Prochlorococcus marinus XMU1411: one gene and its partner. The protein of the gene in region 1 binds, or shares a complex with, the protein of each later gene. Links are inferred from orthologs where the notes say so. Each region holds a gene or a part of one and is shown on either strand. Other genes may lie near its edges.

Region 1 (12,142 bases):
GTAACTCGCTTACCTTATTTTTATTTTCATAATTTAATCCTCTTATGAAATTAAATATAAAATTACTATTCTCTTTGTTATCATTATTTTTTTTAATTACATTACCATTTTCGTCGAGAAGATCAATTTCATCCTCAAAAAACCATTGTTCTTTCCCATTAGATAATTCCAAGACAACTCCAATACCTTTGCCATCAGTTATTCTAAAATCACTTATTTTACCCAATGAAGAAACATTTATCGCATCAATAGTTTCTTTGTTAAGTCTATCCTTTGATAGTTCTAGGTTAACTTGAACATCATTTCCTATCTTAACCTTATCTAAAATTGACATTTTTATAGGTTATTATACTTAGTGATAAAGGGTTTATGCGATTAATTCAGAATTATTGATTTATTTCAATAATTACGATTTTTTGAAAACAGCTTCAAGGATTCTCTTTATTGAAATTGTTAATACTCTCAAAAATACAAAAAACAGACCTAACCATCCTAATATGACAGCTACTGATAACAAGCTTGAACCTAAATCACGCTGTAGTAAATCCTGCATATAATTTCCCAAATTAGAATTAATTTTACTTTATTAAATTACTTATTCAAGATGAAAATATTCAAAATTCAGATTTGTTTAAATTCATTGTTGATAGTACATTTAATAAAAATGATTTATAAGCTAAGATTTAGTTAGAAAATTAAATTAATATTTTGGATCTATCTTTGAACTCATACATTGGAATATTTTTTATCATTATTGGTTTATTAGTTAGAGTTGACTTTAAATTCTCTATTCAAAAAGATCTCAAGTAATTTTTAGTAAACTCTTTTAATTAAGACGTTATTATCTTTATTTTTAAAATTGCTGTAACTACTGCAAATACAAAAAAAAGCAGCTTTAAAGCTGCTTCTAAATGGTGGCGGGGGGGAGATTTGAACTTCCGACCTTCGGGTTATGAGCCCGACGAGCTACCAGACTGCTCTACCCCGCGTCATATACATAGCATACATCTCAAAGTGTTATTTTTCTAATTCTTTAGGATTCTTGGAATTTTAATTGACCTTTAACCTCAATTCTTACTCCATCGGAAAGATTAAAGATCTTTTCTTCAATGTCTTGTATTCGCAAGTCAGATATCCACTCCAACTGTTTTAGTAAGTGAAGACTAACAGCATGCTTAGCTCTTTTTGAACCATCTTCTACTTTTAAAGCCAGTCCTATACCTTCATTAACCTTGCATAGGCACTGTATTCCTTCAGCTCCACCTTTACCTATAACTTGTCCATGAGAAGCTTTAATTATTTCTGTATCAAATTTGTTTTTGTCACTTATCAATAATGGGTTGGTCGTAATAGCTCTGCTGATTTGTTCTAATTCAGCAATTTCCGAACTACTTAGAAGTGAGTATAACCTGGACATTTCTATCAGTTTTAAATAAAGGGTTGGTGCACCACAATCATCACGTTCAGCATTTATTTCAGATATTGGAATTTCAAGTAATTCGGAAACAATTCTAAATATTTCGAGTTGAAGTGGATGGTCACCCTTTAAGTAATTATCTATTGGCCAATTTAATTTTTTGCACGTAGCTAGAAAAGCAGCATGTTTTCCTGAACAATTATGTTCTAAAGGGCTTGTATTCAATTTTGGACATTTTAAATTTTTAATGTCGATGTCGTATTCCCATAAAATTTTGAAGGCTTCTCTTGCATGAAGTTTTGATCCACTATGTGAAGCGCATGCTATTGCGATTGATTTTGAAAAGTTGTTGATTTTTGAGGCTGCTCCACTGCTAACAAAAGGTATAGCCTGAAATGGTTTTAATGCTGATCTTATGAAACTTTTATATTCTGGATTTCCAGCGCACATTAATACTCTTCCCTTTTTGTCACTAATTACTGCATGAATTTTATGAATTGATTCAATGTTCGAACCTCTAATTAAAGTTGCTATTAAGGGAGGATTATTTGATGTGTAAAGGTTTTTAAAATTTGAACTCATTTAGAAATTGTTGTACTGAAAAAAAAGTATTCCTGATAAAGCTAAGGCTAAAATAATAGAAAAAATTTGAATTAAATTATTTAAAATAGGTTTCACTTGAACTGTAGCAATAAGCGATTCTTTTTCTTTTAAAACAAGTGGTTTTATCCATACTTGACCGTCATACCAACCAGATTCTTCGTACTCAACTCGTTCGGAAGTTAATCTTTTAAATACATGATTCCAGCCAAGATATAATCTTAAAGAAACTAAGAGAGGTATTGATAAACTACTAAAAAAACTTATTAGAATATATTTAAAAATAGCTGATTTGAAATAAATACTTCCAGAAGAAATAACGAGAAATAAAACAAAAGTAACTAGCCAGAATTTAATTAATACAATAATTAGTGATTTCTTAGTCTTTGGCCATGAAAAAATGATGGATTTTGATAATTCAATGTATTCATTAGTTGGTTGCTGCTCCTTAGGGACTGGACATTTATATTCATTCATGAAAAAAATATTATGGAAAATTTAGATTATTTCCATTGCTCCAGAATGATTCAAGGTCATAATATTTTCTTATTTCTGGTTGAAAAATATTTACTATTAAATCACCATAATCAAGTAAAGCCCATTTAGCTTCGCTAACTCCTTCTTTTCTTAGCGGTTCAATTTTAGCCTTTTCTCTTAACTCTCCCTCTACCGAGTTAGTTATTGATCTAACTTGAACATCAGATAATCCCTCTGCGATTAATATCCATTCACTGATAAAAGAAACTTCGTCAATTTTTATTAGCTTAATATCTTTAGCCTTTTTTTCATCGCAAGCTTTAGCAGCCATTAAAACTAAACTTTTATTGTCCATATACATTTTCACTTGAGACTGATTTTCCTGAACCTTCTTGCTGAGATAATTCGGATCTAGCTTTTTCTGCGCTTTTCCTTAGAGCATCTAATCTGTCTTCAAAAAAACTTCTTTTTTTCTTCTTTCTTGTTTTTTCAATTAATTCCTTTAATGCTCCACCGAGACTTTTATAAGCATTAGGTATACTATATCCAAATCTGCAAGCTAGGTCTATAGCTCTTTCATCTGCAAAAATAGCATCTTGAAGTTTTTTTTCAGAATTATTCTTTAAATATAATCTATACCCTGCAAAACTTGATAAACCAAGTGCTAATAATAAAAGTAATCCATCTTGGACCCACAATTCTCCTATTGCACCTCCAAGTCCTATTGCAAGGGCTGCCATTTCCCATCCATCTCTGGGTATTGAATCATTTTGAATTTTCCCTACCTCATGCCAAAATAATAAATTTCTGTGGTCAATAGCAAAGTTATCCCATTCATCTAAATCTATTTGGATTTCAACTTCATCACGACCTATTTCTTCAAGTGTTATGAGAGGGGGATCTATAGCGGCAGCAGCTTCAACAAATACCCAATTTTCATTCTCTGGTGGCAACAAACTTTTAAGTCGCTGAAGTTCGCTCATAAAAAATTAATTTCTTCCAATACTATAGAAACAAATGTTGCTTTTCAAGTAACTTGATTAACATCTGATGATTTATAAGTAGCATGAAATAAATAATGGTTTAAATTATGCCTCAACGAGGTGATCTTAAAAGAATACTTATTCTAGGTTCAGGACCAATTGTTATAGGACAAGCATGTGAATTCGATTACTCTGGTACCCAAGCTTGTAAAGCTTTAAGAAAGGCAGGTTATGAAATTATCTTGATAAATTCAAATCCTGCATCAATAATGACTGATCCTGAAATTGCAAATAAAACATATATCGAACCCTTGACTACTGAAATTGTTTCTCAGATTATCTTAAGAGAAAAACCTGATGCAATTCTTCCTACGATGGGAGGTCAAACCGCATTAAATCTTGCGGTTAAATTATCTGAGTCAGATTTTTTAAATAAAAATAATGTTGAATTAATTGGTGCTGATTTAAAAGCTATTAATAAAGCTGAAGATCGAAAATTATTTAAAGAAGCTATGGAAAAAATAAATGTAAATGTATGTCCATCGGGAATAGCATCTAATCTAGATGAAGCCCACGAGGTGTCAAAAAAAATTAATTCTTATCCTCTTATAATTAGGCCAGCATTCACTTTAGGTGGTGTAGGAGGTGGAATTGCATATAATCTTGAAGAATTTTTTGAATTGTGTAAAACAGGTTTAGAGGAAAGCCCTTGTAATCAAATTTTGATTGAAAAATCTCTTATTGGATGGAAAGAGTTTGAACTAGAGGTTATGAGAGATAAAGCAGATAACGTAGTAATAGTTTGTAGTATTGAAAATTTAGATCCAATGGGTGTGCATACTGGAGATTCGATTACTGTAGCTCCTGCACAGACCTTAACAGATAAAGAATATCAGAGATTGAGGGACTTATCATTGAAAATTATTAGGGAGGTAGGAGTTGAAACTGGGGGAAGTAATATTCAATTTGCGATAAATCCAGCTAATGGAGAAGTAATTGTAATAGAAATGAATCCTCGAGTTAGTAGGTCTTCTGCTTTAGCAAGTAAAGCAACTGGATTTCCTATAGCTAAGATTGCAGCTTTATTGTCCGTTGGCTATACGCTGGATGAAATCATAAATGATATTACAAAAAAAACACCAGCATGTTTTGAACCATCAATTGATTATGTTGTTACAAAAATACCTCGATTTGCTTTTGAAAAGTTTAAAGGTTCATCAAACACCTTAAGTACTGCCATGAAATCCGTTGGTGAGTCAATGGCAATTGGTCGTTCTTTTGAAGAATCATTTCAGAAAGCATTAAGGTCCTTGGAAGTAGGTATTTATGGATGGGAATGCGATTCACTAGATGAATTTAAGAACGAGAATGACTTACAGAACAATTTAAGAAACCCCACCTCTGAAAGAATTTTAATTGTTAAAAAAGCCATGCATCTTGGAAAAACTAATTCATACATTCAAAAAATAACGAATATTGATTTATGGTTTATTGAGAAATTACGTAATATCTTTAATTTTGAATATGATTTTTTGAAAGATAAAGAACTTAATTATTTAGATAGAGATTTGATGTTACATGCTAAGCAATTAGGCTTTTCAGATCAACAGATAGCAAAGTTAACAAATTCTGAGTTTTTTAATGTACGAAAATACAGAAAGGAGCTTAACATAATACCAATTTATAAAACTGTCGATACTTGTTCAGCAGAGTTCTCATCCTCAACTCCATATCACTATTCAACTTATGAAGAGTCATTTGTAAATATAAATTCTCAAATTTTTGATAGCGAGATTTCCAATAATAATTCAAAAAAAATTATGATTATAGGAGGAGGTCCAAACAGAATTGGTCAAGGGATAGAGTTTGATTACTGCTGTTGTCATGCTTCTTATCAAGCTTCCACAAATGGTTACGAAACAATAATGGTTAATAGTAACCCCGAAACCGTATCAACAGATTATGATACTAGCGATATTTTATATTTTGAGCCAGTAACTTTGGAGGATGTTCTGAACATAATTGAAGCAGAAAATCCTTATGGTTTGATTGTTCAATTTGGAGGTCAAACTCCTCTTAAATTATCTTTACCTTTACTTGAGTGGCTTAAATCGAATGATGGAGTTAGAACTGGAACAAAAATACTTGGAACTTCACCAATCTCAATTGATTTAGCTGAAGATAGAGAGGAATTTACAAAATTACTTGAGGAATTAAATATAAGACAACCTTTAAATGGAATAGCGCGTAACGAGATTGAAGCACAAGCAGTAGCAAAAAAATTAGGATTCCCTTTAGTTGTAAGACCTTCTTATGTTTTAGGCGGCAGGGCAATGGAAATTGTAAAAGATGAGAATGAATTATCGAGATATATTTCTGAGGCAGTTAAGGTATCGCCTGATCATCCAATCCTTCTTGATGAATATTTGAATAATGCAATTGAGGTCGATGTTGATGCTTTATGTGATTCTGAAGGTTCTGTAGTGATTGCTGGTCTAATGGAACATGTTGAACCTGCTGGAATTCATTCTGGAGATTCAGCTTGCTGTTTACCTTCTATTTCTCTTTCAAATTCTACTCTAGATACTGTAAAAAACTGGACTAAATTAATTGCAAAAAGACTAAATGTTATTGGTCTAATTAATTTGCAATTTGCAGTGACGAACTTAAATAACAAAGAAAATAAAATATTTATTCTTGAAGCAAATCCTAGAGCTTCTAGAACGGTCCCATTTGTTTCAAAGGCAATAGGCAAACCAGTTGCGAAATTAGCCACACAATTGATGCAAGGCTTTACTTTAGACGATGTAAATTTTACAAAAGAATTTTCTCCCAAATTTCAGGCAGTAAAAGAAGCTGTTTTGCCTTTTAAAAGATTTCCCGGATCTGATACGCTTCTTGGTCCTGAAATGCGATCTACTGGAGAAGTGATGGGCTTAGCAAAAGATTTTGGAATTGCTTATGCTAAGTCAGAATTGGCAGCGGGAAATGGTGTTCCTTCTGAGGGAGTTGCTTTCTTGTCTACTAATGATTTAGATAAAAAAGATCTTGATGAAATTGCTAAGGAATTGTTGATTTTAGGATTTAAATTAATTGCAACGAAAGGTACAGCTTCATATTTGATTGATTTAGGAATCCAAGTTGAAGAAGTACTTAAAGTTCATGAAGGTAGACCAAATATAGAGGATTTAATTCGTTCTGGACTTGTTCAATTAATAATTAATACTCCAATAGGATCTCAGGCTCTTCATGATGATGCATATTTAAGACGTGCAGCTTTGGAATATAATATTCCAACTTTTACAACCATACCTGGAGCAAAAGCAGCTATTAAAGCAATAAAAGCACTGCGAAATAATAAAATTGATACTTATTCTTTACAGGAAATTCATAATTGTTAAAAATTTACGCTATGTTTTTTAGCTTTTCTCTTAATTGATTCGCTAAAGTATTGCGACTTATTGAAAGTAATTTGAATGTATCTTCATGCATTTTAAGTTGTGTTTCTGCTATTTGTAATGCCTTTACAGATTCTTTTATTTCTTTAGAAAGTTCATTGATCAAATATTTCTTCCCTTCAAAGGTTAAAACTGGGTTGCCAGAATCATTTGTATTTTCATTCATGGATTTACTTTTTACAAATAAGATAGGGTTATAATTTCTTAATCAATTGTTTTTCACATAATTCTTTATAAATACCTTTTTTATTTAGTAAATCAAAATGTTTACCAACCTCAATAATTTCGCCCTTATCGAAGACAACTATTTTATCGGCCTCTTGGGTAGTTGATAACCTATGAGCGATTACTATAACAGTTCTATTTTTCATTGCTCTATTAAGACCCTCTTGAACTTCTGATTCTGATTCTGCATCTAAAGCACTTGTCGCTTCATCTAAGAGGAGAATAGATGGATTACCTAATATTGCTCTTGCAATTGCTATCCTCTGAATCTGTCCCCCTGAGAAATTCGATCCTCTTTCAGTTATCTTAGTTTCATATTTGTCAGGAAGCTTTTGAATAAAATTATGAGCATTAGCTTTTTTTGCGGATTCAATAACTTCTTCTTTGGTATAGTGCCTTCCCATTCTTATTACATCAATAATTTTTCCTGAAAACAAAAAAGGCTGTTGTTGTACTAGTGCAATATTTTTTCTTATATCTTTTGTATTTAATAATTTTAGATTCTTATCATCAATTAAGATTTCTCCATTATTTGGAGTTATAAATTTCAATATCAATGCCATCATTGTACTTTTACCTGCCCCAGAAGCTCCAACGAAAGCTGTAACTTCACCTTTTTTGATTTCTAAATTTATATTTTTAAGAACTTGATTATCTTTTTTGTATTCAAAATCAACAGTATTGAATTTTATGTTGCCATTAATATTTGATATTTTTATTAAATTTTCTTTATCATTTTCAATAGGCTCTTGATTTATATATTTCAACCTTTTTATTGATGCTTCTGCTTGTTTATAGTCATTGAAATTTGTGCTTATATGGCTTATTGGATCAATAAGCATCAATATTGCAGCAAAAAAACTACTAAATTCTTCACTAGTTAGAAGTCCTAGGTTAATTCTTGCGGCTCCTAAACCTAGTATTGCTAATATTCCAAATGCTTCTACAAAACCTACAACTGGATGCTGAAATGCAAGTAATTTTAATGTTTTATATTTTGCTTTTTTATTTGCAATTAACCTTTTATGAAATCTATTCTCAATCCAATTTTCAGCGGCAAAAGCTCTTATCGTCGACATTCCATTTATAGATTCACCTATTAATCCTGCTAAATTACTTGTTGATTCTTGACTTTTTTCAGATGCGAATAAAACTCTTCTTCCAAAACTATTAACTGCAAGAATAATTAATGGTGCTAAAACAAACGTTGATAATGTTAATGACCAATCTAAATAAAACATATATAAAACTACCGCTAATAATTGTAAGGTGCACGGAATAGTATCTTGAGCTGTTTTATAAATAACTTCGCTTACTCTATCAGCATCTTCTGTAAGTCTATATGTAATATCTCCAGCTGAAATCTTTTCAAAAGAATTCATATTTATTTTTTGTATTTTGCTAAATAAACTTCCTCTCATTACTTCACTAATTTCTAAAGATGGTTTTGCTATGAAGACATCTTGTCCAAATTGAGCAGTTTTTTGAATTAAAAATACTAATAGAGATTTAATTATTATGCTGGAAACTTTTGAGAGATCACCAGATCCAATTGCTGGGATTAAGTTTCCAGCTAAATAAGCCAATAAAGGCCAGCAAGCTACGTAAATAAGCATGCATATAAAACCTTTTATAAACCTATTTGAATATGGTCTGACTGATGGGATAAGACTCAAGATATTATATATTTAATTATTTATCCTACTTTATCAATATCTTTGGGAATATAAAAATAATGAAATTAGATCAATTTTTAAAATGGAAAAATTTGGTTTCTTCTGGTGGAGAGGCCAAATTTTTTATTAAAGCTGGGTCTGTCAAAGTTAATGGTGTAATAGAGACAAGGAGAGGAAGAAAATTAAATAAAGGAGATAAAGTTATATTTCTAAAAAATGAATTAATCTTTGAATAGTTGGCCTATTCAACTCAATTTATATTAATATAATTTTCTTGGAGATAGTATTTTGAGAAAATCTGTTATTGCTGGTAATTGGAAAATGCACATGACTTGTGCTGAAGCTAAGGCTTATTTAGAAGAGTTTATACCTTTAATAAAAAACATAAGGGATGATCGTAAAGTTGTTATAGCGCCACCTTTTACAGCTATTTCAACTTTTTCTAATCATTCTGATTTTGATTATTTAGATATTTCTAGTCAAAATATTCATTGGGAAGATGAAGGAGCATTTACTGCAGAAATATCTCCAAAAATGCTTCTTGAACATGGGGTCTCATATGCAATAGTTGGTCACAGTGAACCAAGGAAGTATTTTAGTGAAAGTGATGAACAAATTAATAAAAGAGTAGTTTTTGCTCAATCTAGTGGACTTACTCCGATAGTTTGTGTTGGAGAAACACTAGAACAAAGAGAAAGAGGAGAGGCTGATAGAGTTATTACTAGACAGGTTGAACAAGGATTAGAAAATACAGATCCATCAAATTTAATTGTTGCCTATGAACCAATATGGGCAATTGGGACAGGTAAAACATGTGAGGCTAAGGACGCTAATAAAATATGCTCTTTGATTAGGAAATTAATAGGTTTTGACGAAGTGATTATTCAATATGGAGGATCTGTTAAACCTAATAATATTGACGAAATAATGTCAATGAGTGATATAGATGGAGTGTTAGTTGGAGGGGCTTCATTAGATCCGAAAAGTTTTGCAAGAATTGCAAATTATCAATAAGAAAGATCCATGGCCAAATGGCTGGGGACAAAAAACTTCAATTATGGGGGTTATTAATTTAACTCCTGATTCATTTAGTGATGGTGGAGAATTAAACTCTTCAAAAAAAGTTTTGGATCAGGTTAATCATTTTTTACGTAATGGTGTCGATATTGTTGATCTTGGTGCCCAGAGTACAAGGCCTGGGGCTGAAGAAGTTGGCTCTAATATAGAAATAAAAAGATTGATCCCAATTTTAAAATTAATAAGATCTGAATATCCAGAGATCTTAATTTCTATTGATACCTTTAATTCTGAGGTCGCTTATGAAGCTCTTTTAAATGGCGCTAATTGGATTAATGACGTCACTGGAGGAAGAAGAGATATGAATATTTTGGATGTTGTCTCAAAATTTAACTGCCCTTTTGTCATAACTCATAGTCGTGGTAACAGTCAAAATATGAATGAACTCTCTAATTACCAGAATGTATTGAGTGATGTTAAGAACTCTCTTGATAATCTAATAAAAAATGCTTTAGAAAAAAATATATCTGAAAGAAATATAATAGTGGATCCTGGAATAGGCTTCTCAAAAGATCTAAATCAAAATTTGGAAATTTTGAGAAACTTAGATGTATTTAAAAAATGGAAATTACCAATTTTGATAGGTTCATCAAGGAAGAGATTTATAGGAGAAATTTTGAATGAGAAAAATCCAAAAGAAAGGGATATTGGAACACTTGCAATAAGCTGCCTCTGTTCACAATTTAAAATTGACATTGTAAGAGTTCACAACGTAAAACTAAATTATCAAATTCTCAAAGTTGCTGATAGGATTTACAGAAATTAATTTGATTATTATTCTTTAACGCCTTCGATTTTATCCTCTACCTCTTGGTATAGTTCTTTCAACTGTTCTATATTTTCATCTGAAGTTTCCCAATATCCTCTACCATTAACTTCTAGCAAAGTTCCAACAATTCTTCTGAAACTATTAGGATTTAGATCCATTAATCTTTTCCTCATCTCTTCGTCATTTATGAATGTTTCATTAGTTTCTTCATATACAAAATTATCTACTTGACCACTTGTTGCACTCCAACCAAGAGTGTAATTAAGTCTGTTAGAAAGTTCTCTAACCCCTTCGTAACCAGATTTGAGCATACCTTCATACCACTTAGGATTTAAAAGTTTTGTTCTTGAGTCTAATCTGATAGTTTCTCCAAGTGTTCTAACTTGAGCATTAGAAGTTGTAGTATCTGCTATGTAGCTACTTGGTTCTTTCCCGTCATCTCTCAGTGTTTTAATTAATTTGGTTGGATCTGAATCAAAATAATGGCTTACATCTGTTAATGAAATCTCAGAGGAATCAAGGTTTTGAAATGTAACATCTGCTGTTTTCATTACTGATTCAAATACCTCTCTTTTTTGATTCATTTCACCTGGATTATCAGCATTAAAGGCATATGTTTTGCGTGATAAATACATTTCTTGCAATTCATTTTCTTCCTCCCAAGTTGAATTTTCTACAGCTAAATTAACATTTGAACTGTAGCTTCCACTTGCATTAGAGAACACTCTGGCTGATGCTTCTCTAATAGAAGTGCCTTCTTTTTCTGCTTGTTCTAATGAATGTTTTCTTACAAAATTAGATTCCAAAGGTTCATCAGCTTCAGCTGCTAATTTAACTGCCTGATCTATTAGTGCCATTTGATTGATAAATAGATCTCTAAATACTCCTGAACAGTTAACAACTACATCTATTCTTGGCCTACCTAATTCTTCTAAAGGGATTAATTCTAATTTGTTGATTCTTCCAACAGAATCTGGTTTTGGTTTTACCCCAACAAACCATAAGATTTGAGCAAGTGATTCACCGTAAGTTTTGATGTTATCTGTACCCCACAAAACACAAGCGATTGTTTCAGGCCAAGTGCCTTGCTCTTCCTTTTGTCTTTCAATTAATTTATCAACAACAGATTTAGCTGCAGCAACTGCCGCTGTAGTTGGTATTGATTGAGGATCAAGAGCATGGATATTTTTACCACTGGGCAATACACCTGGATTTCTTATGGGATCTCCACCTGGTCCAGGTAAAACATAATTTCCATCTAGTGCTTTAATGAGGCTATCCATTTCTTTGTCTGCGCAGACCTGTTCCAGACAGAAAAGTAAGTAATCAAATAATTTATTTAATTCCTTCTGATTAACTTCATTAAATCCATTTAATCTGCATACTCTTAGCCAAGGGGTAGGTAAATTTAGACCAAAAACTCTAAGTAAGTCAAAAAGTTTGGAAAGTAGTGATTTTTC
Region 2 (11,282 bases), 130 kb from region 1 along the record:
GCATCAATTTCAAAGATATTTGCAGCATTCAATATTCTATTTTCTTCTAATACATTGCCTATTAATTGCATTCCTATAGGTAATCCTTTAGTATCAAAACCGCAGGGAATACTGATTGCTGGAAGTCCAGCTAAATTAACAGGAACAGTTAATAGATCAGACAAATACATAGAAAGTGGGTCATTTACGAAATCACCCTTCAAAAAAGCTGTAGTAGGACAAGTTGGGGTTAATAGAATATCTACTTTTTTAAAAGCAATATCAAAATCTCTTCTTATTAATGTCCTAACTTTTTGTGCCTTTTTGTAATAGGCATCACTGTATCCAGCTGACAAAGCATAAGTTCCTATCAAAATTCTTCTTTGCACTTCATCTCCAAATCCTTCAGCTCTACTTTTTGATGTCATATCAATAAGATTTGTACCCTTGCTTGATCTGTAGCCATATTTAACTCCGTCGTATCTAGCTAAATTTGCGGAGGCTTCAGAAGGTGCAATGACATAATATGTCGCGATACCGTCGTTAAATCTAGGACATTCAACTTCAATAACTTCAGCTCCTAAAGTTTTGAATCTCTCAACTCCAGAAAGAACAGATTCCTTAACTTCAGGATTGAGCCCTTTATGTTCAAAACATTCTTTAATAATTCCAATCTTTAGACCTTTTATAGATTTATTTAAATCAGTCAAATAATTCGGCACTGGTTTATCAAGACATGTTGAGTCAAAAGGGTCTTTACCAGATATTGAATAAAGAATTTCAGCAGCATCTGAAACAGTATTAGTAATTGGACCAATTTGATCAAGAGAGCTAGCAAATGCAACCAATCCCCATCTGCTTACTCTGCCATAAGTAGGCTTAAGACCTACAACACCACAAAAAGAAGCTGGCTGCCTTATTGATCCTCCTGTGTCAGAACCTATAGCTGCCGCACAAAATCCAGCTGCAACTGAAGCAGCACTTCCGCCTGAGCTTCCTCCTGGAACTCTATTAATATCCCAAGGGTTTGAAGTGACGCCAAATACAGAAGTTTCAGTCGAACTACCCATTGCAAATTCATCTAAATTTGTCTTTCCTAAACAAATTCCACCTGAAGACCATAATTTACTTGAAGCTGTAGATTCATAAGGTGCAACAAAACTTTTTAGCATTTTGCTTGCACAAGTGGTTACAACTCCTTTAGTGCAAATATTATCCTTTATTGCTATTGGAATGCCCGCAAGAGGAGGAAGTTTTTCTTTATTTTGAATTAATTTGTCTATATTATCTGCTTGTGCAAGTGCATTATCTTTTGTAATACAAATATATGAGTTAACTTCAGGATCTTTATGATCTATCTTGGCAAAAATATCATTAACTAATTCCTTAACAGAAGCATTATTGTTAAAAATTTCTTTTCTTAAAGAATTAAAATTCATTACTTAATTTTTTTTAAAATTAAATTTATCAGACAGTTAATGGTTCTTCTTTTTTGCAGCGAACCAAACTATGTTTTATATTTTTAAAACCTTCATCTGAAAGATCATTAATAAAAGAAGACATATTTTCTTTTAAACTACGTTTAGTAATAAATGGGCCAAACCAGTAGGTGCCATTAGGTTTTTCTGTCTCAATTTTAGCCCACCAAGCTAATCCGAGTTTGTTTCCAAAGTTTCTAATCAATTTTTTTGGCCTACTAAACCACAATTCTTGTTAAATTCTATACAATTTTGTAGTGAAAATTCAATAATTTTTTATTAATCACATAAATATATTGAAACAACAACATTAAGAGGTCATTAATAACAGTGATTATTAATAACTATATTATTTGCAGGTCAAATGAAATAGTGATATAGCGGCCGCCACGGAGGCATTTAAACTTGAAGTCTTACCTTTTAGAGGAATGCTTAAATGATAATCACATTTTTTTTGAGTAAGTAAAGAAATACCTTTATCTTCAGAGCCGACTATAACTACCAAGGGTGCTTTTTCTAAAAAATTTGAGATAGATAATTGACCATCTCCAGATAAGCCTACAATAAGAAAACCATTTTTCTTAAGCTCCTCTAGTGCTCTATTCAAGTTAACAACTCTACTAACTTGCAAGTGTTCTAAGGCTCCTGCAGCTACTTTGGCGACTGTTCCCGTCAATCCAGCTGATCTTCTCTGAGGAATAATAATGCCTTTACAATCAAATGCTTCTGCAGATCTTATAATCGCACCAACATTATGTGGATCAGTTATACCGTCTAATGCTAGTAGTATGGGATTTGCACAGTTGTGTTTAGAAAAATCGATTAATTGTTCTAGGGATATTGTTTTAGAGCATGCTAACTGCAATACAACGCCTTGATGTGAAGCACCATAAGTTAGTTGCGAAAGCCTGTTCCAAGAAACTTCTTCAATAAGAACTCCTTTTGATTTAAGGTTCTTAAGCAAAATATAGAATTTGTCAGAGGAAAAGATTTCCGAAGTACACCAAATCCTATTAATCGCTCTTTCACTACAAAGAGCCTCATAAACAGAATGTTTACCCCATATCCAATCATCAAAATTTCTTTTATTAGTAAAGTCTTGTTGAATTTCAGGGTTTTTATTAGAAAATTCTGAATTAGATTTAAATATTGGTTTTCTTTTATTTGAAGATGAAAAAATATTATTTTTTTCATTTTTATTTAAATTATCAACATTATTATTTTTAAAAGAATTCTTCAAAAATCTTTCATTTTTTTCTGAACGATTTTTATTTTTTGAGTAAGAACCAAAATCAGAATTTTTTTTGTTATTTTTATTATTTTTTCCGAGAAAAAATTTTTTTGAGGAGTTTTTCATAGGATTAATTCATTTTTAGTTCTAAATATTCAAAAAGTGTTGATAATCTTTGAGGATCTTTTAAAAATAGCCAACCAATGAGAGTTTCAAAACCAGTTGCTCTAGAGTATATGGTAGGGTCTGAAGACTTTGGATATCTCTTTGTTTTATTTCTAGCACGCCTAATTAGATCAATTTCATTTAAATTTAATAAATGTTCAATTTGACTTAATGATTCTGCCTGTGATTTTGCTTTTACTTCATTTACTACAGATAAATGGAGATCTTTTGATTTTAAAGGGAAATGAACATGCCTAAGTCTTTGATGAAGCTCCCATACTGAATCTCCAAGCCAAGCAAGTTGGATAACGCCTATATCTTCGGGTGATCCATAAGGAGACAAGTTTTGAATCCAATAATTCAATTCTTTAAATAATTTAATGCATCTTCAAGACTTGACTTCAAGTTAAGAAAATCTCCCAAACGAACAAGTTTAATTGTTTGGGCCACTCTCGAATTGCCAACTACAGAGAAGCCAAGATTAGACTTCTTACATTCTTTAGCAGTTTGAACAAGAGCTCCAAGACCAGAGGAATCTAAAAAATCTATTTTTGCAAGATCAATAACGAATGGAAGTTCATTTTTTAAATTATTAGTAACAAAAGTCTTAAATTGTTTTTCTGAAAAAGCATCAAGTTGGCCCTTAAAAGAAAAAACAATAATGTTTGTTTTAACCTCAAGGTTTCCTCTTAAAGAAACCGTTAACTTCTGGAAATCTTCTATGATCTAATACCTCCAAAAAATTAATATATCAAATGTAATTATCAAATCAAAAGAAAACAATATGTCAACATCTTTCTAACATTAGAGAAACAAATTTTTTAAATAAATAATCTGAATCATGTGGTCCAGGTCCTGCTTCTGGATGATATTGCACACTAAATATTGGCTTATTATTAACCTCTAGGCCAGCCACAGTATTATCATTAAGGTTGTAGTGAGTTATTCTAACTATATCTTTTGAGAGAGAATTAGGATCAATAGCGAAACCATGATTTTGACTAGTTATCTCAATTTTATTATTTTCACCACAAGGGTGATTTAAACCGCGATGTCCAAAAGGTAATTTATAAGTTGAACCTCCTAATGCTAATCCAAATATTTGGTGACCAAGGCAAATACCAAACATAGGTATTTCGCCATATTCAATAAGTGATTTTGCTAATTCTATACCTTCTAAAACAGAAGAAGGATCCCCTGGACCATTTGAGAAGAATATACCGTCCGGCTTGTTAGACAGAACATCTTTGAGAGAAGATCGAGAAGGTAAAACCAAAACTTCACATCCATGAGATACAAGTCTATTTAAAATTGAATTTTTAATTCCAAAATCAATTGCAACTATTTTTAATTTTTTAGACGATTCAGCATATCTTTTTCTTAAATCAAAAATTGTTTGCGTATGACTGTTCCATAAATATTGTTCCTTTGCTGAAACTACTTTTGATAAATTTAAACCCTCCATCATTGGCGTATCATTAATTATCTTTAAACAACTTTCATCAGTTTTATCTAAAGAGGTAATAACTCCATTCATCGCACCATTAGATCTTAAAATTTTAACAAGAGCCCTTGTATCAATTCCATAAAGACCTATGATTTTCTTCTCAACTAACCATTGATCAAAACTCTTTTTAGATCTCCAATTGCTGTTATTGGATGAAAAATTTCTAACAATTATACCTTTAACATTAATATTAGATTCTGAATCTTCAAAATTAATACCAGTATTGCCAATCTCTGGATAAGTGAATGTTAATATCTGCCCGTAATAACTTGGATCAGTAATAACTTCTTGATATCCGGTCATTCCAGTATTAAAAACTATTTCACCAATGGCTGTACCAGAAGCACCGAAAAAGAATCCTGGAAAAACAATTCCATTACTTAAAACTAATTTCGCATTTTTCTTATATGGATTAATCATCAATATGAAATTAATTAATTTGTAGATAAATAATTTTTTAAAAGTAAAAACTTTTTCCAAGGATCTCCTTGATAAATCGAAAATAAAGCTTTATTAAATCCTTCATTTAAATCATCCTCAATCCCTGCTGCCCAAAGAACTAAAGCAGCATTCAAGGCAACAACATCAATATGAGATTTTTGACCAGAACCACTTAAAACAGATTTTAATATTGCCTCACTAGACTCAAAATCAGAAACTACAAGCTTTTCATTAGAAATATTTTCATGGTTAAAATCTGAAATATTTATTTCTGAAAACCTTAACTCTCCATTTTCAACAAACACTAACTTATTTTCTCCTTGAAGCGATGCCTCATCAAGGCCTCCAGACCCATGAACGACTATTGCTCTATTCATCCCCATTTTTAAAAGAGCGCTTCCCATAGGTTTTAAAAGATCCTCAGAAGCAACACCCAAAACTTGCGCATTGGGTCTTAAAGGATTTACCAATGGTCCGAGTTGATTGAATACTGTCCTTATTCCAAGGGTCTTTCTTAAAGGAGCAAGTTTTATTAAAGATTTATGCCAGATAGGTGCGAACAAAAAAGTTATTCCAATTTCACTTACGGCTGTTATTACTTTTTCTAATGAGCAATTTAAATTCAAACCAAGTTTTAACAAAACATCAGCAGAGCCAACTTTCCCGCTAGCACTTTTATTTCCGTGTTTTGCAATTTTTACCCCACAAGATGCAGCTACAAATGCTACTGCAGTTGAAATATTAAATGTATTTGCTCCATCCCCTCCTGTTCCACAAGTATCTACCAAATACAAATTTGGTCTTGCTACTGGCAATTCACAAACATTTAAAAGTTCCTCAGCCATAGAACTTAATTCCACTCCTGTAGAGCTCTTAGCTCTCAAAGCACTTAAAAAGGCTCCTGTTTCAACATCTGAAATTTCATCATTAAGCCATCTTTGCATTAAAGATCTAGAAGTTAAATCATCAAGATTCCTTCCCTCTAACAAATTATTTAGGATTTCAGCGTTTGATAGATTAGAAGTCATTTATTTATTGAAGAAAAATTATAAAGATAAAATTCAATTTGAGGTATCAAAACCTGAGCCAACTAAGTCTTTATTTGTATTAGAAGGCCTGAAGCTTTTTGACCAAATATTTTTTGTTTTTGAAAAAAGTTCGATCTTAGTAATTTTCCAAAATTTTAAAATTTTTTCAATATCATTTTTAATTTCAATTTCTCCAGGGAAATTGGTATAACGATTTATTAATCTAGCTAGATTTATATAGTCAAGATCTTCTGGTGTATTTTTAGTGATAAGGGAATCTATAATGCTCTTGTCGGTTTCATGTAAAGGATGAGTTTGTTCGTTACCCATAAATAAATACTGAATCATTTATAAAATTAGCTCACATATCTAAAAATGAAACATTATCTTAATCATATGGGCAAAATAAAATGAAAAATTTAAAATTAAAAGTTATATCTAAATACCTAAGACCATATAAAAAAGAATTTATATATGGATCTTTAGCTCTATTGGTAGTAAATATTTTAAGTGTTGTAATACCATTAGAAGTAAAAAATATAATTGACCAATTACAAAATGGGTTTTCTTCAGATTTTGTTATTTCTAAATCTTTATGGTTAATATTTCTAGCAACTTGTATGGGTTTAATAAGATTATTTTCCAGACAGATTGTCTTCGGAATAGGTAGAAAAGTAGAAGTAAATCTTCGTCAAAAACTATTTGACCATTTACTTATTCAAGATCCAGAATGGATCCAAAAAAAAGGTAGTGGAGACATTATTAGTAGAGCTACAAGCGATGTTGAAAACATAAGAAGACTTTTAGGTTTTACAGTTTTAAGCTTGTGCAACATTGTTTTAGCTTATTCATTCACTATTCCCTCAATGTTTTCAATTAATAAAACATTAACAATATCAGCTTTAATGATTTTTCCATTAATCCTTGGAATTGTAAGTCTATTTGGCGGCAGAATGGTTAATCAAAGAAAAGCTCAACAAGAATCATTATCAAAACTTAGTGATCTAATACAAGAAGATCTTTCTGGCATAAGCGCCATTAAAATTTATGCCCAAGAGAATGCTGAGAAAAAAGAATTTAACATATATAATAATGCTTATCGAAATTCAGCGATCAAACTTGCTAGAACAGCGAGTACCCTATTCCCTTTGTTACAGGGGATTTCCTCAATTTCATTATTGATTTTATTATCATTAGGAACTTTTCAATTAGAGAGTGGATTTATTTCTATAGGTGGTTTAGTAGCTTTAATTCTTTACGTAGAAAGACTTGTCTTCCCCACAGCTCTATTAGGTTTTACCTTAAATACTTTTCAAATTGGTCAAGTAAGTTTAGATCGTGTTGAAGAAATCTTTCAGAACAACCCAAATATTGTAGATAGAGAAGAAACTAAATTTTTAAAAAGAAAGATTAAAGGATTATTAGAAGCAAAAAATTTAACTATAAAGTATTCAGGATCAAAATTTAATTCATTAAATAATCTCAATTTTAAAATTTATCCTGGAGAACTTATTGCAATAGTTGGCCCAGTAGGTTGTGGAAAGACAACACTAGCAAAATCTCTAGGACGGACTATTGAAATACCAGATAATCAATTATTTTTAGATGAAATTGATGTAAAAACTTTAAAATTAAGTGATCTAAGAAAAAATATTTCAATCGTTCCTCAAGAAGCATTCTTATTTACTTCTACAATCTCAGAAAACCTAAGTTTTGGAGAACCCAATGCTTCTAAATATTTAGTTAAAGAAAGCGCAACAAAAGCTGGATTAATTGACGATATTAATAGTTTTCCACAAAGGTTTAAAACTATTGTTGGTGAAAGAGGTATTACATTAAGTGGAGGACAAAGGCAAAGAACTGCGCTAGGTAGAGCACTACTTGTTGATTCTCCTATTGTTGTTCTTGATGATGCTTTAGCAAGCGTAGATAATAAAACAGCAGCAAGAATAATAGATGAAATGAGTGATAGAAGTAATAAAACAATCATAATGATTAGTCACCAACTTTCTGTTGCAGCTACATGTGATAGGGTTTTAGTAATGGATAAAGGAGAAATAGTACAAGAAGGGACTCATAAAGATTTAGTAGAAGTGAATGGACTATATAAACAACTTTGGGATAGAGAACTAGCTACCAGAATTGTTAAGAGCTAAAAGTAATTTTTTTTCTTATAATAAAAAGATTTAAATTATGTTTAAATTTCTGAAAAACATTATGAATAATGAGGAGGTAAATTTAACTAATGATGCTTATTCATTACATAGAATATTAAAAACAGATATCAAAAAAGATCCTAATGTAGAAGAAGATGAAATAATTTTTGGATGTGGGTGTTTCTGGGGTGCTGAAAAATGTTTTTGGAAACTTCCTGGAGTTATCACAACATCTGTAGGTTATGCTGGAGGGGAAAAAAACAATCCAACTTATTATGAAGTTTGTTCTGGCTTAACTGGTCATTCAGAAGTTGTAAGAGTTATATGGAATAAAAGTGAAATAGATATAAGTGATCTATTAAAAATGTTTTGGGAATGTCATGATCCTACTCAAAAAAACAGACAAGGTAATGACATGGGGACACAATATAGATCAGCAATATTTTACAAAAATGAAAATAATATTAAAACCATATTAGCCAGTAAGGAACAATATCAAACGGAACTAAGCAAAAAAAATCTTGGTTTAATTGAAACGGAAATAAAAATGATTGATACATATTTTTTTGCGGAACAATACCATCAACAATATCTTGCATCAGCTGGAAGCAGGCAGTATTGTTCTGCTTCACCTACAAAAGTTAAGTTAGGAGTTTTTACTGGAAGCAACTATAAATTAGAAGACCATATATGGGAAAACTTTAATTGGGAAGTTGAGAAATGTGTATTGAGATCTGATAACAATCCTATAAAGAATAACATTTAAATCAATCTAAACTTTATAGTAAAGAGACGGGGCGTAGCGCAGTTTGGTAGCGCACCACTTTGGGGTAGTGGGGGTCGTGGGTTCAAATCCCGCCGTTCCGATTATTTATCGTCTTCATTTATAAGAGATTTGTATAGTTTATATGAACTTATGCCTACTGCTATAAATGTAAAAGAAGAAAAAAAAGCTAAAACCAATATAGTTAGATTTGAAACTTCAACTTCACCCAACTGGAAAGATATTAAGATATTCATTTATTACTAATTTTCAACAAAAACATAATTACAAATTCTTTTTCAGAAAGACCTATAAATTAAAGAGAATTACAAAGCCAAATATAACACGATATATAATAAATATTTTCAAACCTTTTGAAGAAAAATACTTTAACAAGAAATCGATAGCTAATAATGAAGAGGCAAAAGTTGTAATGAGACCAACAATTAGAGGGAAAAAACTAAATGAGGAAAATTCATTAAAAGAAGAAATAAACTCAACAATAGCAGCAATAGAGATTGCCGGCATACCCAAAAGAAACGAAAATTTTGCAGCTTGGCTTCTTTCCCAACCCGATATTAAAGCGGTAGAGATAGTAACTCCAGATCTTGATATCCCCGGAAAAATAGCAAATGCTTGAGATAAACCTATCAGCAAACTATCTTTATAACGATGGTTTTTTAAGTTTATAGAACCTTTTTTCGAGCTATCTGCAATGTACATAAAGATAGCCATTAAGAATGAAAATAGTGCAATTGATAAATTTGAGCGAAGAACATTATCAAAAAAATAAGGAAAAAATAATTTAATGGAACCGCCAAGGATAATAATTGGAATAGTCCCAATCAGAATTGACCTAAATAACCTTTGATGTATTAAATAATCGAAAATTTTTTTTGAAGATTGATTCCTAAATTTAAAAAAATCACTTCTAAAATACCAGATTAAAGCTAAAACACTGCCAAATTGAATAATTGCAGACAATGAAGGGCCTGGATCATCAATTCCAAAAAAATGAGAGATAACTTTTAAATGAGCAGTACTACTTATAGGAATAAATTCTGTTAAACCTTGAATTAAACCATATAAAATAAACTTTAAATATTCCAAATAGGTATAAAATTAGATAATTAATTAATAGCAATTTAAGAAATATAATTTACATTTAATAAGTAAAAGATAATATAAATAAATGATAAAAAAATCTTTTTTGATACTATTAATTATTTTTTCTCCATTCTTTTTATCTGACCCTGTGAAAGCTAATTATTGGTTAATAATTGGTACTTATAGACAAGGACCAGGAGGTAGACCAGAGGTAAGTGGAATTACTAGTCCTTCATTACACTCTATTCAAATGAAAGACTTGGATACATGCAAAAAAGCAGGAGAAAAAATTACAAATGAAATATATAAACCTGTTTGGCAATTTGATAGTAAATGGACTTGTGTATTCAACGGCAATAAAAACTAGATTTACCTTTTAACATCATGAGCACAACCATCACCTTTATAGTTCTCACTTTCGTAAAAATCATTTTTTGTGCCAAAGTATATAGTTAACAAAACGAATGGCAAACTTAATATAAATAAAATAGTTGTTAAATCCATAATTAAATTGTTCAATTAATGAGTTTATAAATACAATGACTTTCTATTGAATAAATTCAACATTAATAGTCAGTAGGACCCTTTATCCCCAGATAAAAGAAGGCACCTAAACCAATTAAAAGTAACACTCCAGCAATAGCTGCAGAAGGAACAAAACCTCCAATTTCAAAAGAAGAGAAGTAATACATTACAAAAACTTAAACTAGTTAGATAATATCAATAAAAAATAGGTATATGTAAAAAATTTTGACTCTAAGACAATTATGAAAATAACTTCTAAGCCACTAAAGTCGAATCTTCATTTTCTGAAGAAATCCTAATTCTCTCCTCTAACTTAGGGCCATATAATTCATTTCCCCAAATTTCAACTCTTGAATCATTTGGAGCCATAAAAGTGAGAACGTCAGTAGGGAATAAAACTCTCTCTAGAAAGAAGTTTGATGGACCAATACATCTCAATACAATCATTCTATTACCTTCGTTTTTGTAAGAAAACTCAACCATTCTTAATTAATAAAATATAATTAAACACTAATTGGATCTTAAAAAAATGTATAAAAATTTACTGAAAAAAAAAGAAAATGTATAAAATTACTTATTTAATGTGGCCTCAATTAAATTTCGCTCTTGGTCAATAAGAAAGAAAGCATAAGAATTTATATCATCAAAACTTTTATGAGGAATAGCAACATTGAGCATCCTTAAGAAATTGATTAATTTTTCATCTTTCAGTGCATTTCCCTTCTTTAAAAACATTTCCTGCTCTTGATTAGATTTCCATATATTCATATAGTCAAACTTTAATGGCTTTAAGTGCCAAATTCTGTCCATTAAACTCCAAACATCTAAATATTTTTCTAAATTTTTTTGGATTTTTAATCTATAGAGTGATTCTTGGGAACTCAACTTTAATAAGTTCATGG

Evidence for each region.
Region 2: the proteins of carB (region 1) and carA are in contact, whole or in part, in a solved structure (PDB 1KEE), measured with the Escherichia coli proteins. The link is inferred for Prochlorococcus marinus XMU1411 from one-to-one orthologs.

The regions. Positions count from the first base shown.
Region 1 is NZ_JAAORI010000003.1:603,867-616,008, reverse strand. The notes cover bases 3,279-7,078. They hold carB (carbamoyl-phosphate synthase large subunit), read left to right. Parts: upstream 3,279-3,584; coding sequence 3,585-6,878; downstream 6,879-7,078. Other genes in these bases: HA145_RS05140 (DUF6447 family protein), read right to left, coding at 6,883-7,078; HA145_RS05150 (DUF3318 domain-containing protein), read right to left, coding at 3,279-3,477. Outside these bases: cytochrome b6-f complex subunit PetP, read right to left, coding at 1-334; HA145_RS05175 (hypothetical protein), read right to left, coding at 407-553; HA145_RS05165 (asparaginase), read right to left, coding at 1,034-1,999; HA145_RS05160 (CGLD27 family protein), read right to left, coding at 2,000-2,494; rsfS (ribosome silencing factor), read right to left, coding at 2,505-2,849; more of HA145_RS05150, read right to left, coding at 2,839-3,278; more of HA145_RS05140, read right to left, coding at 7,079-7,101; HA145_RS05135 (ABC transporter ATP-binding protein), read right to left, coding at 7,130-8,836; HA145_RS05130 (RNA-binding S4 domain-containing protein), read left to right, coding at 8,896-9,072; tpiA (triose-phosphate isomerase), read left to right, coding at 9,125-9,850; folP (dihydropteroate synthase), read left to right, coding at 9,834-10,679; HA145_RS05115 (magnesium chelatase subunit H), read right to left, coding at 10,688-12,142. UniProt on the Escherichia coli protein: Large subunit of the glutamine-dependent carbamoyl phosphate synthetase (CPSase).
Region 2 is NZ_JAAORI010000003.1:477,271-488,552, reverse strand. What follows is about bases 2,711-5,650. They hold carA (glutamine-hydrolyzing carbamoyl-phosphate synthase small subunit), read right to left. Parts: upstream 4,781-5,650; coding sequence 3,641-4,780; downstream 2,711-3,640. Other genes in these bases: trpD (anthranilate phosphoribosyltransferase), read right to left, coding at 4,795-5,650; HA145_RS04475 (STAS domain-containing protein), read right to left, coding at 3,214-3,576; HA145_RS04480 (ribonuclease III domain-containing protein), read right to left, coding at 2,819-3,217; rlmB (23S rRNA (guanosine(2251)-2'-O)-methyltransferase RlmB), read right to left, coding at 2,711-2,814. Also shown: Asp-tRNA(Asn)/Glu-tRNA(Gln) amidotransferase subunit GatA, read right to left, coding at 1-1,418; HA145_RS04490 (DUF1816 domain-containing protein), read right to left, coding at 1,447-1,662; more of rlmB, read right to left, coding at 1,807-2,710; more of trpD, read right to left, coding at 5,651-5,829; HA145_RS04460 (DUF3288 family protein), read right to left, coding at 5,863-6,159; HA145_RS04455 (ABC transporter ATP-binding protein), read left to right, coding at 6,240-7,985; peptide-methionine (S)-S-oxide reductase MsrA, read left to right, coding at 8,023-8,751; HA145_RS04440 (hypothetical protein), read right to left, coding at 8,853-9,005; HA145_RS04435 (undecaprenyl-diphosphate phosphatase), read right to left, coding at 9,058-9,858; HA145_RS04430 (hypothetical protein), read left to right, coding at 9,941-10,222; HA145_RS09615 (hypothetical protein), read right to left, coding at 10,422-10,547; HA145_RS04425 (DUF1830 domain-containing protein), read right to left, coding at 10,636-10,863; HA145_RS04420 (kinase), read right to left, coding at 10,951-11,282. UniProt on the Escherichia coli protein: Small subunit of the glutamine-dependent carbamoyl phosphate synthetase (CPSase).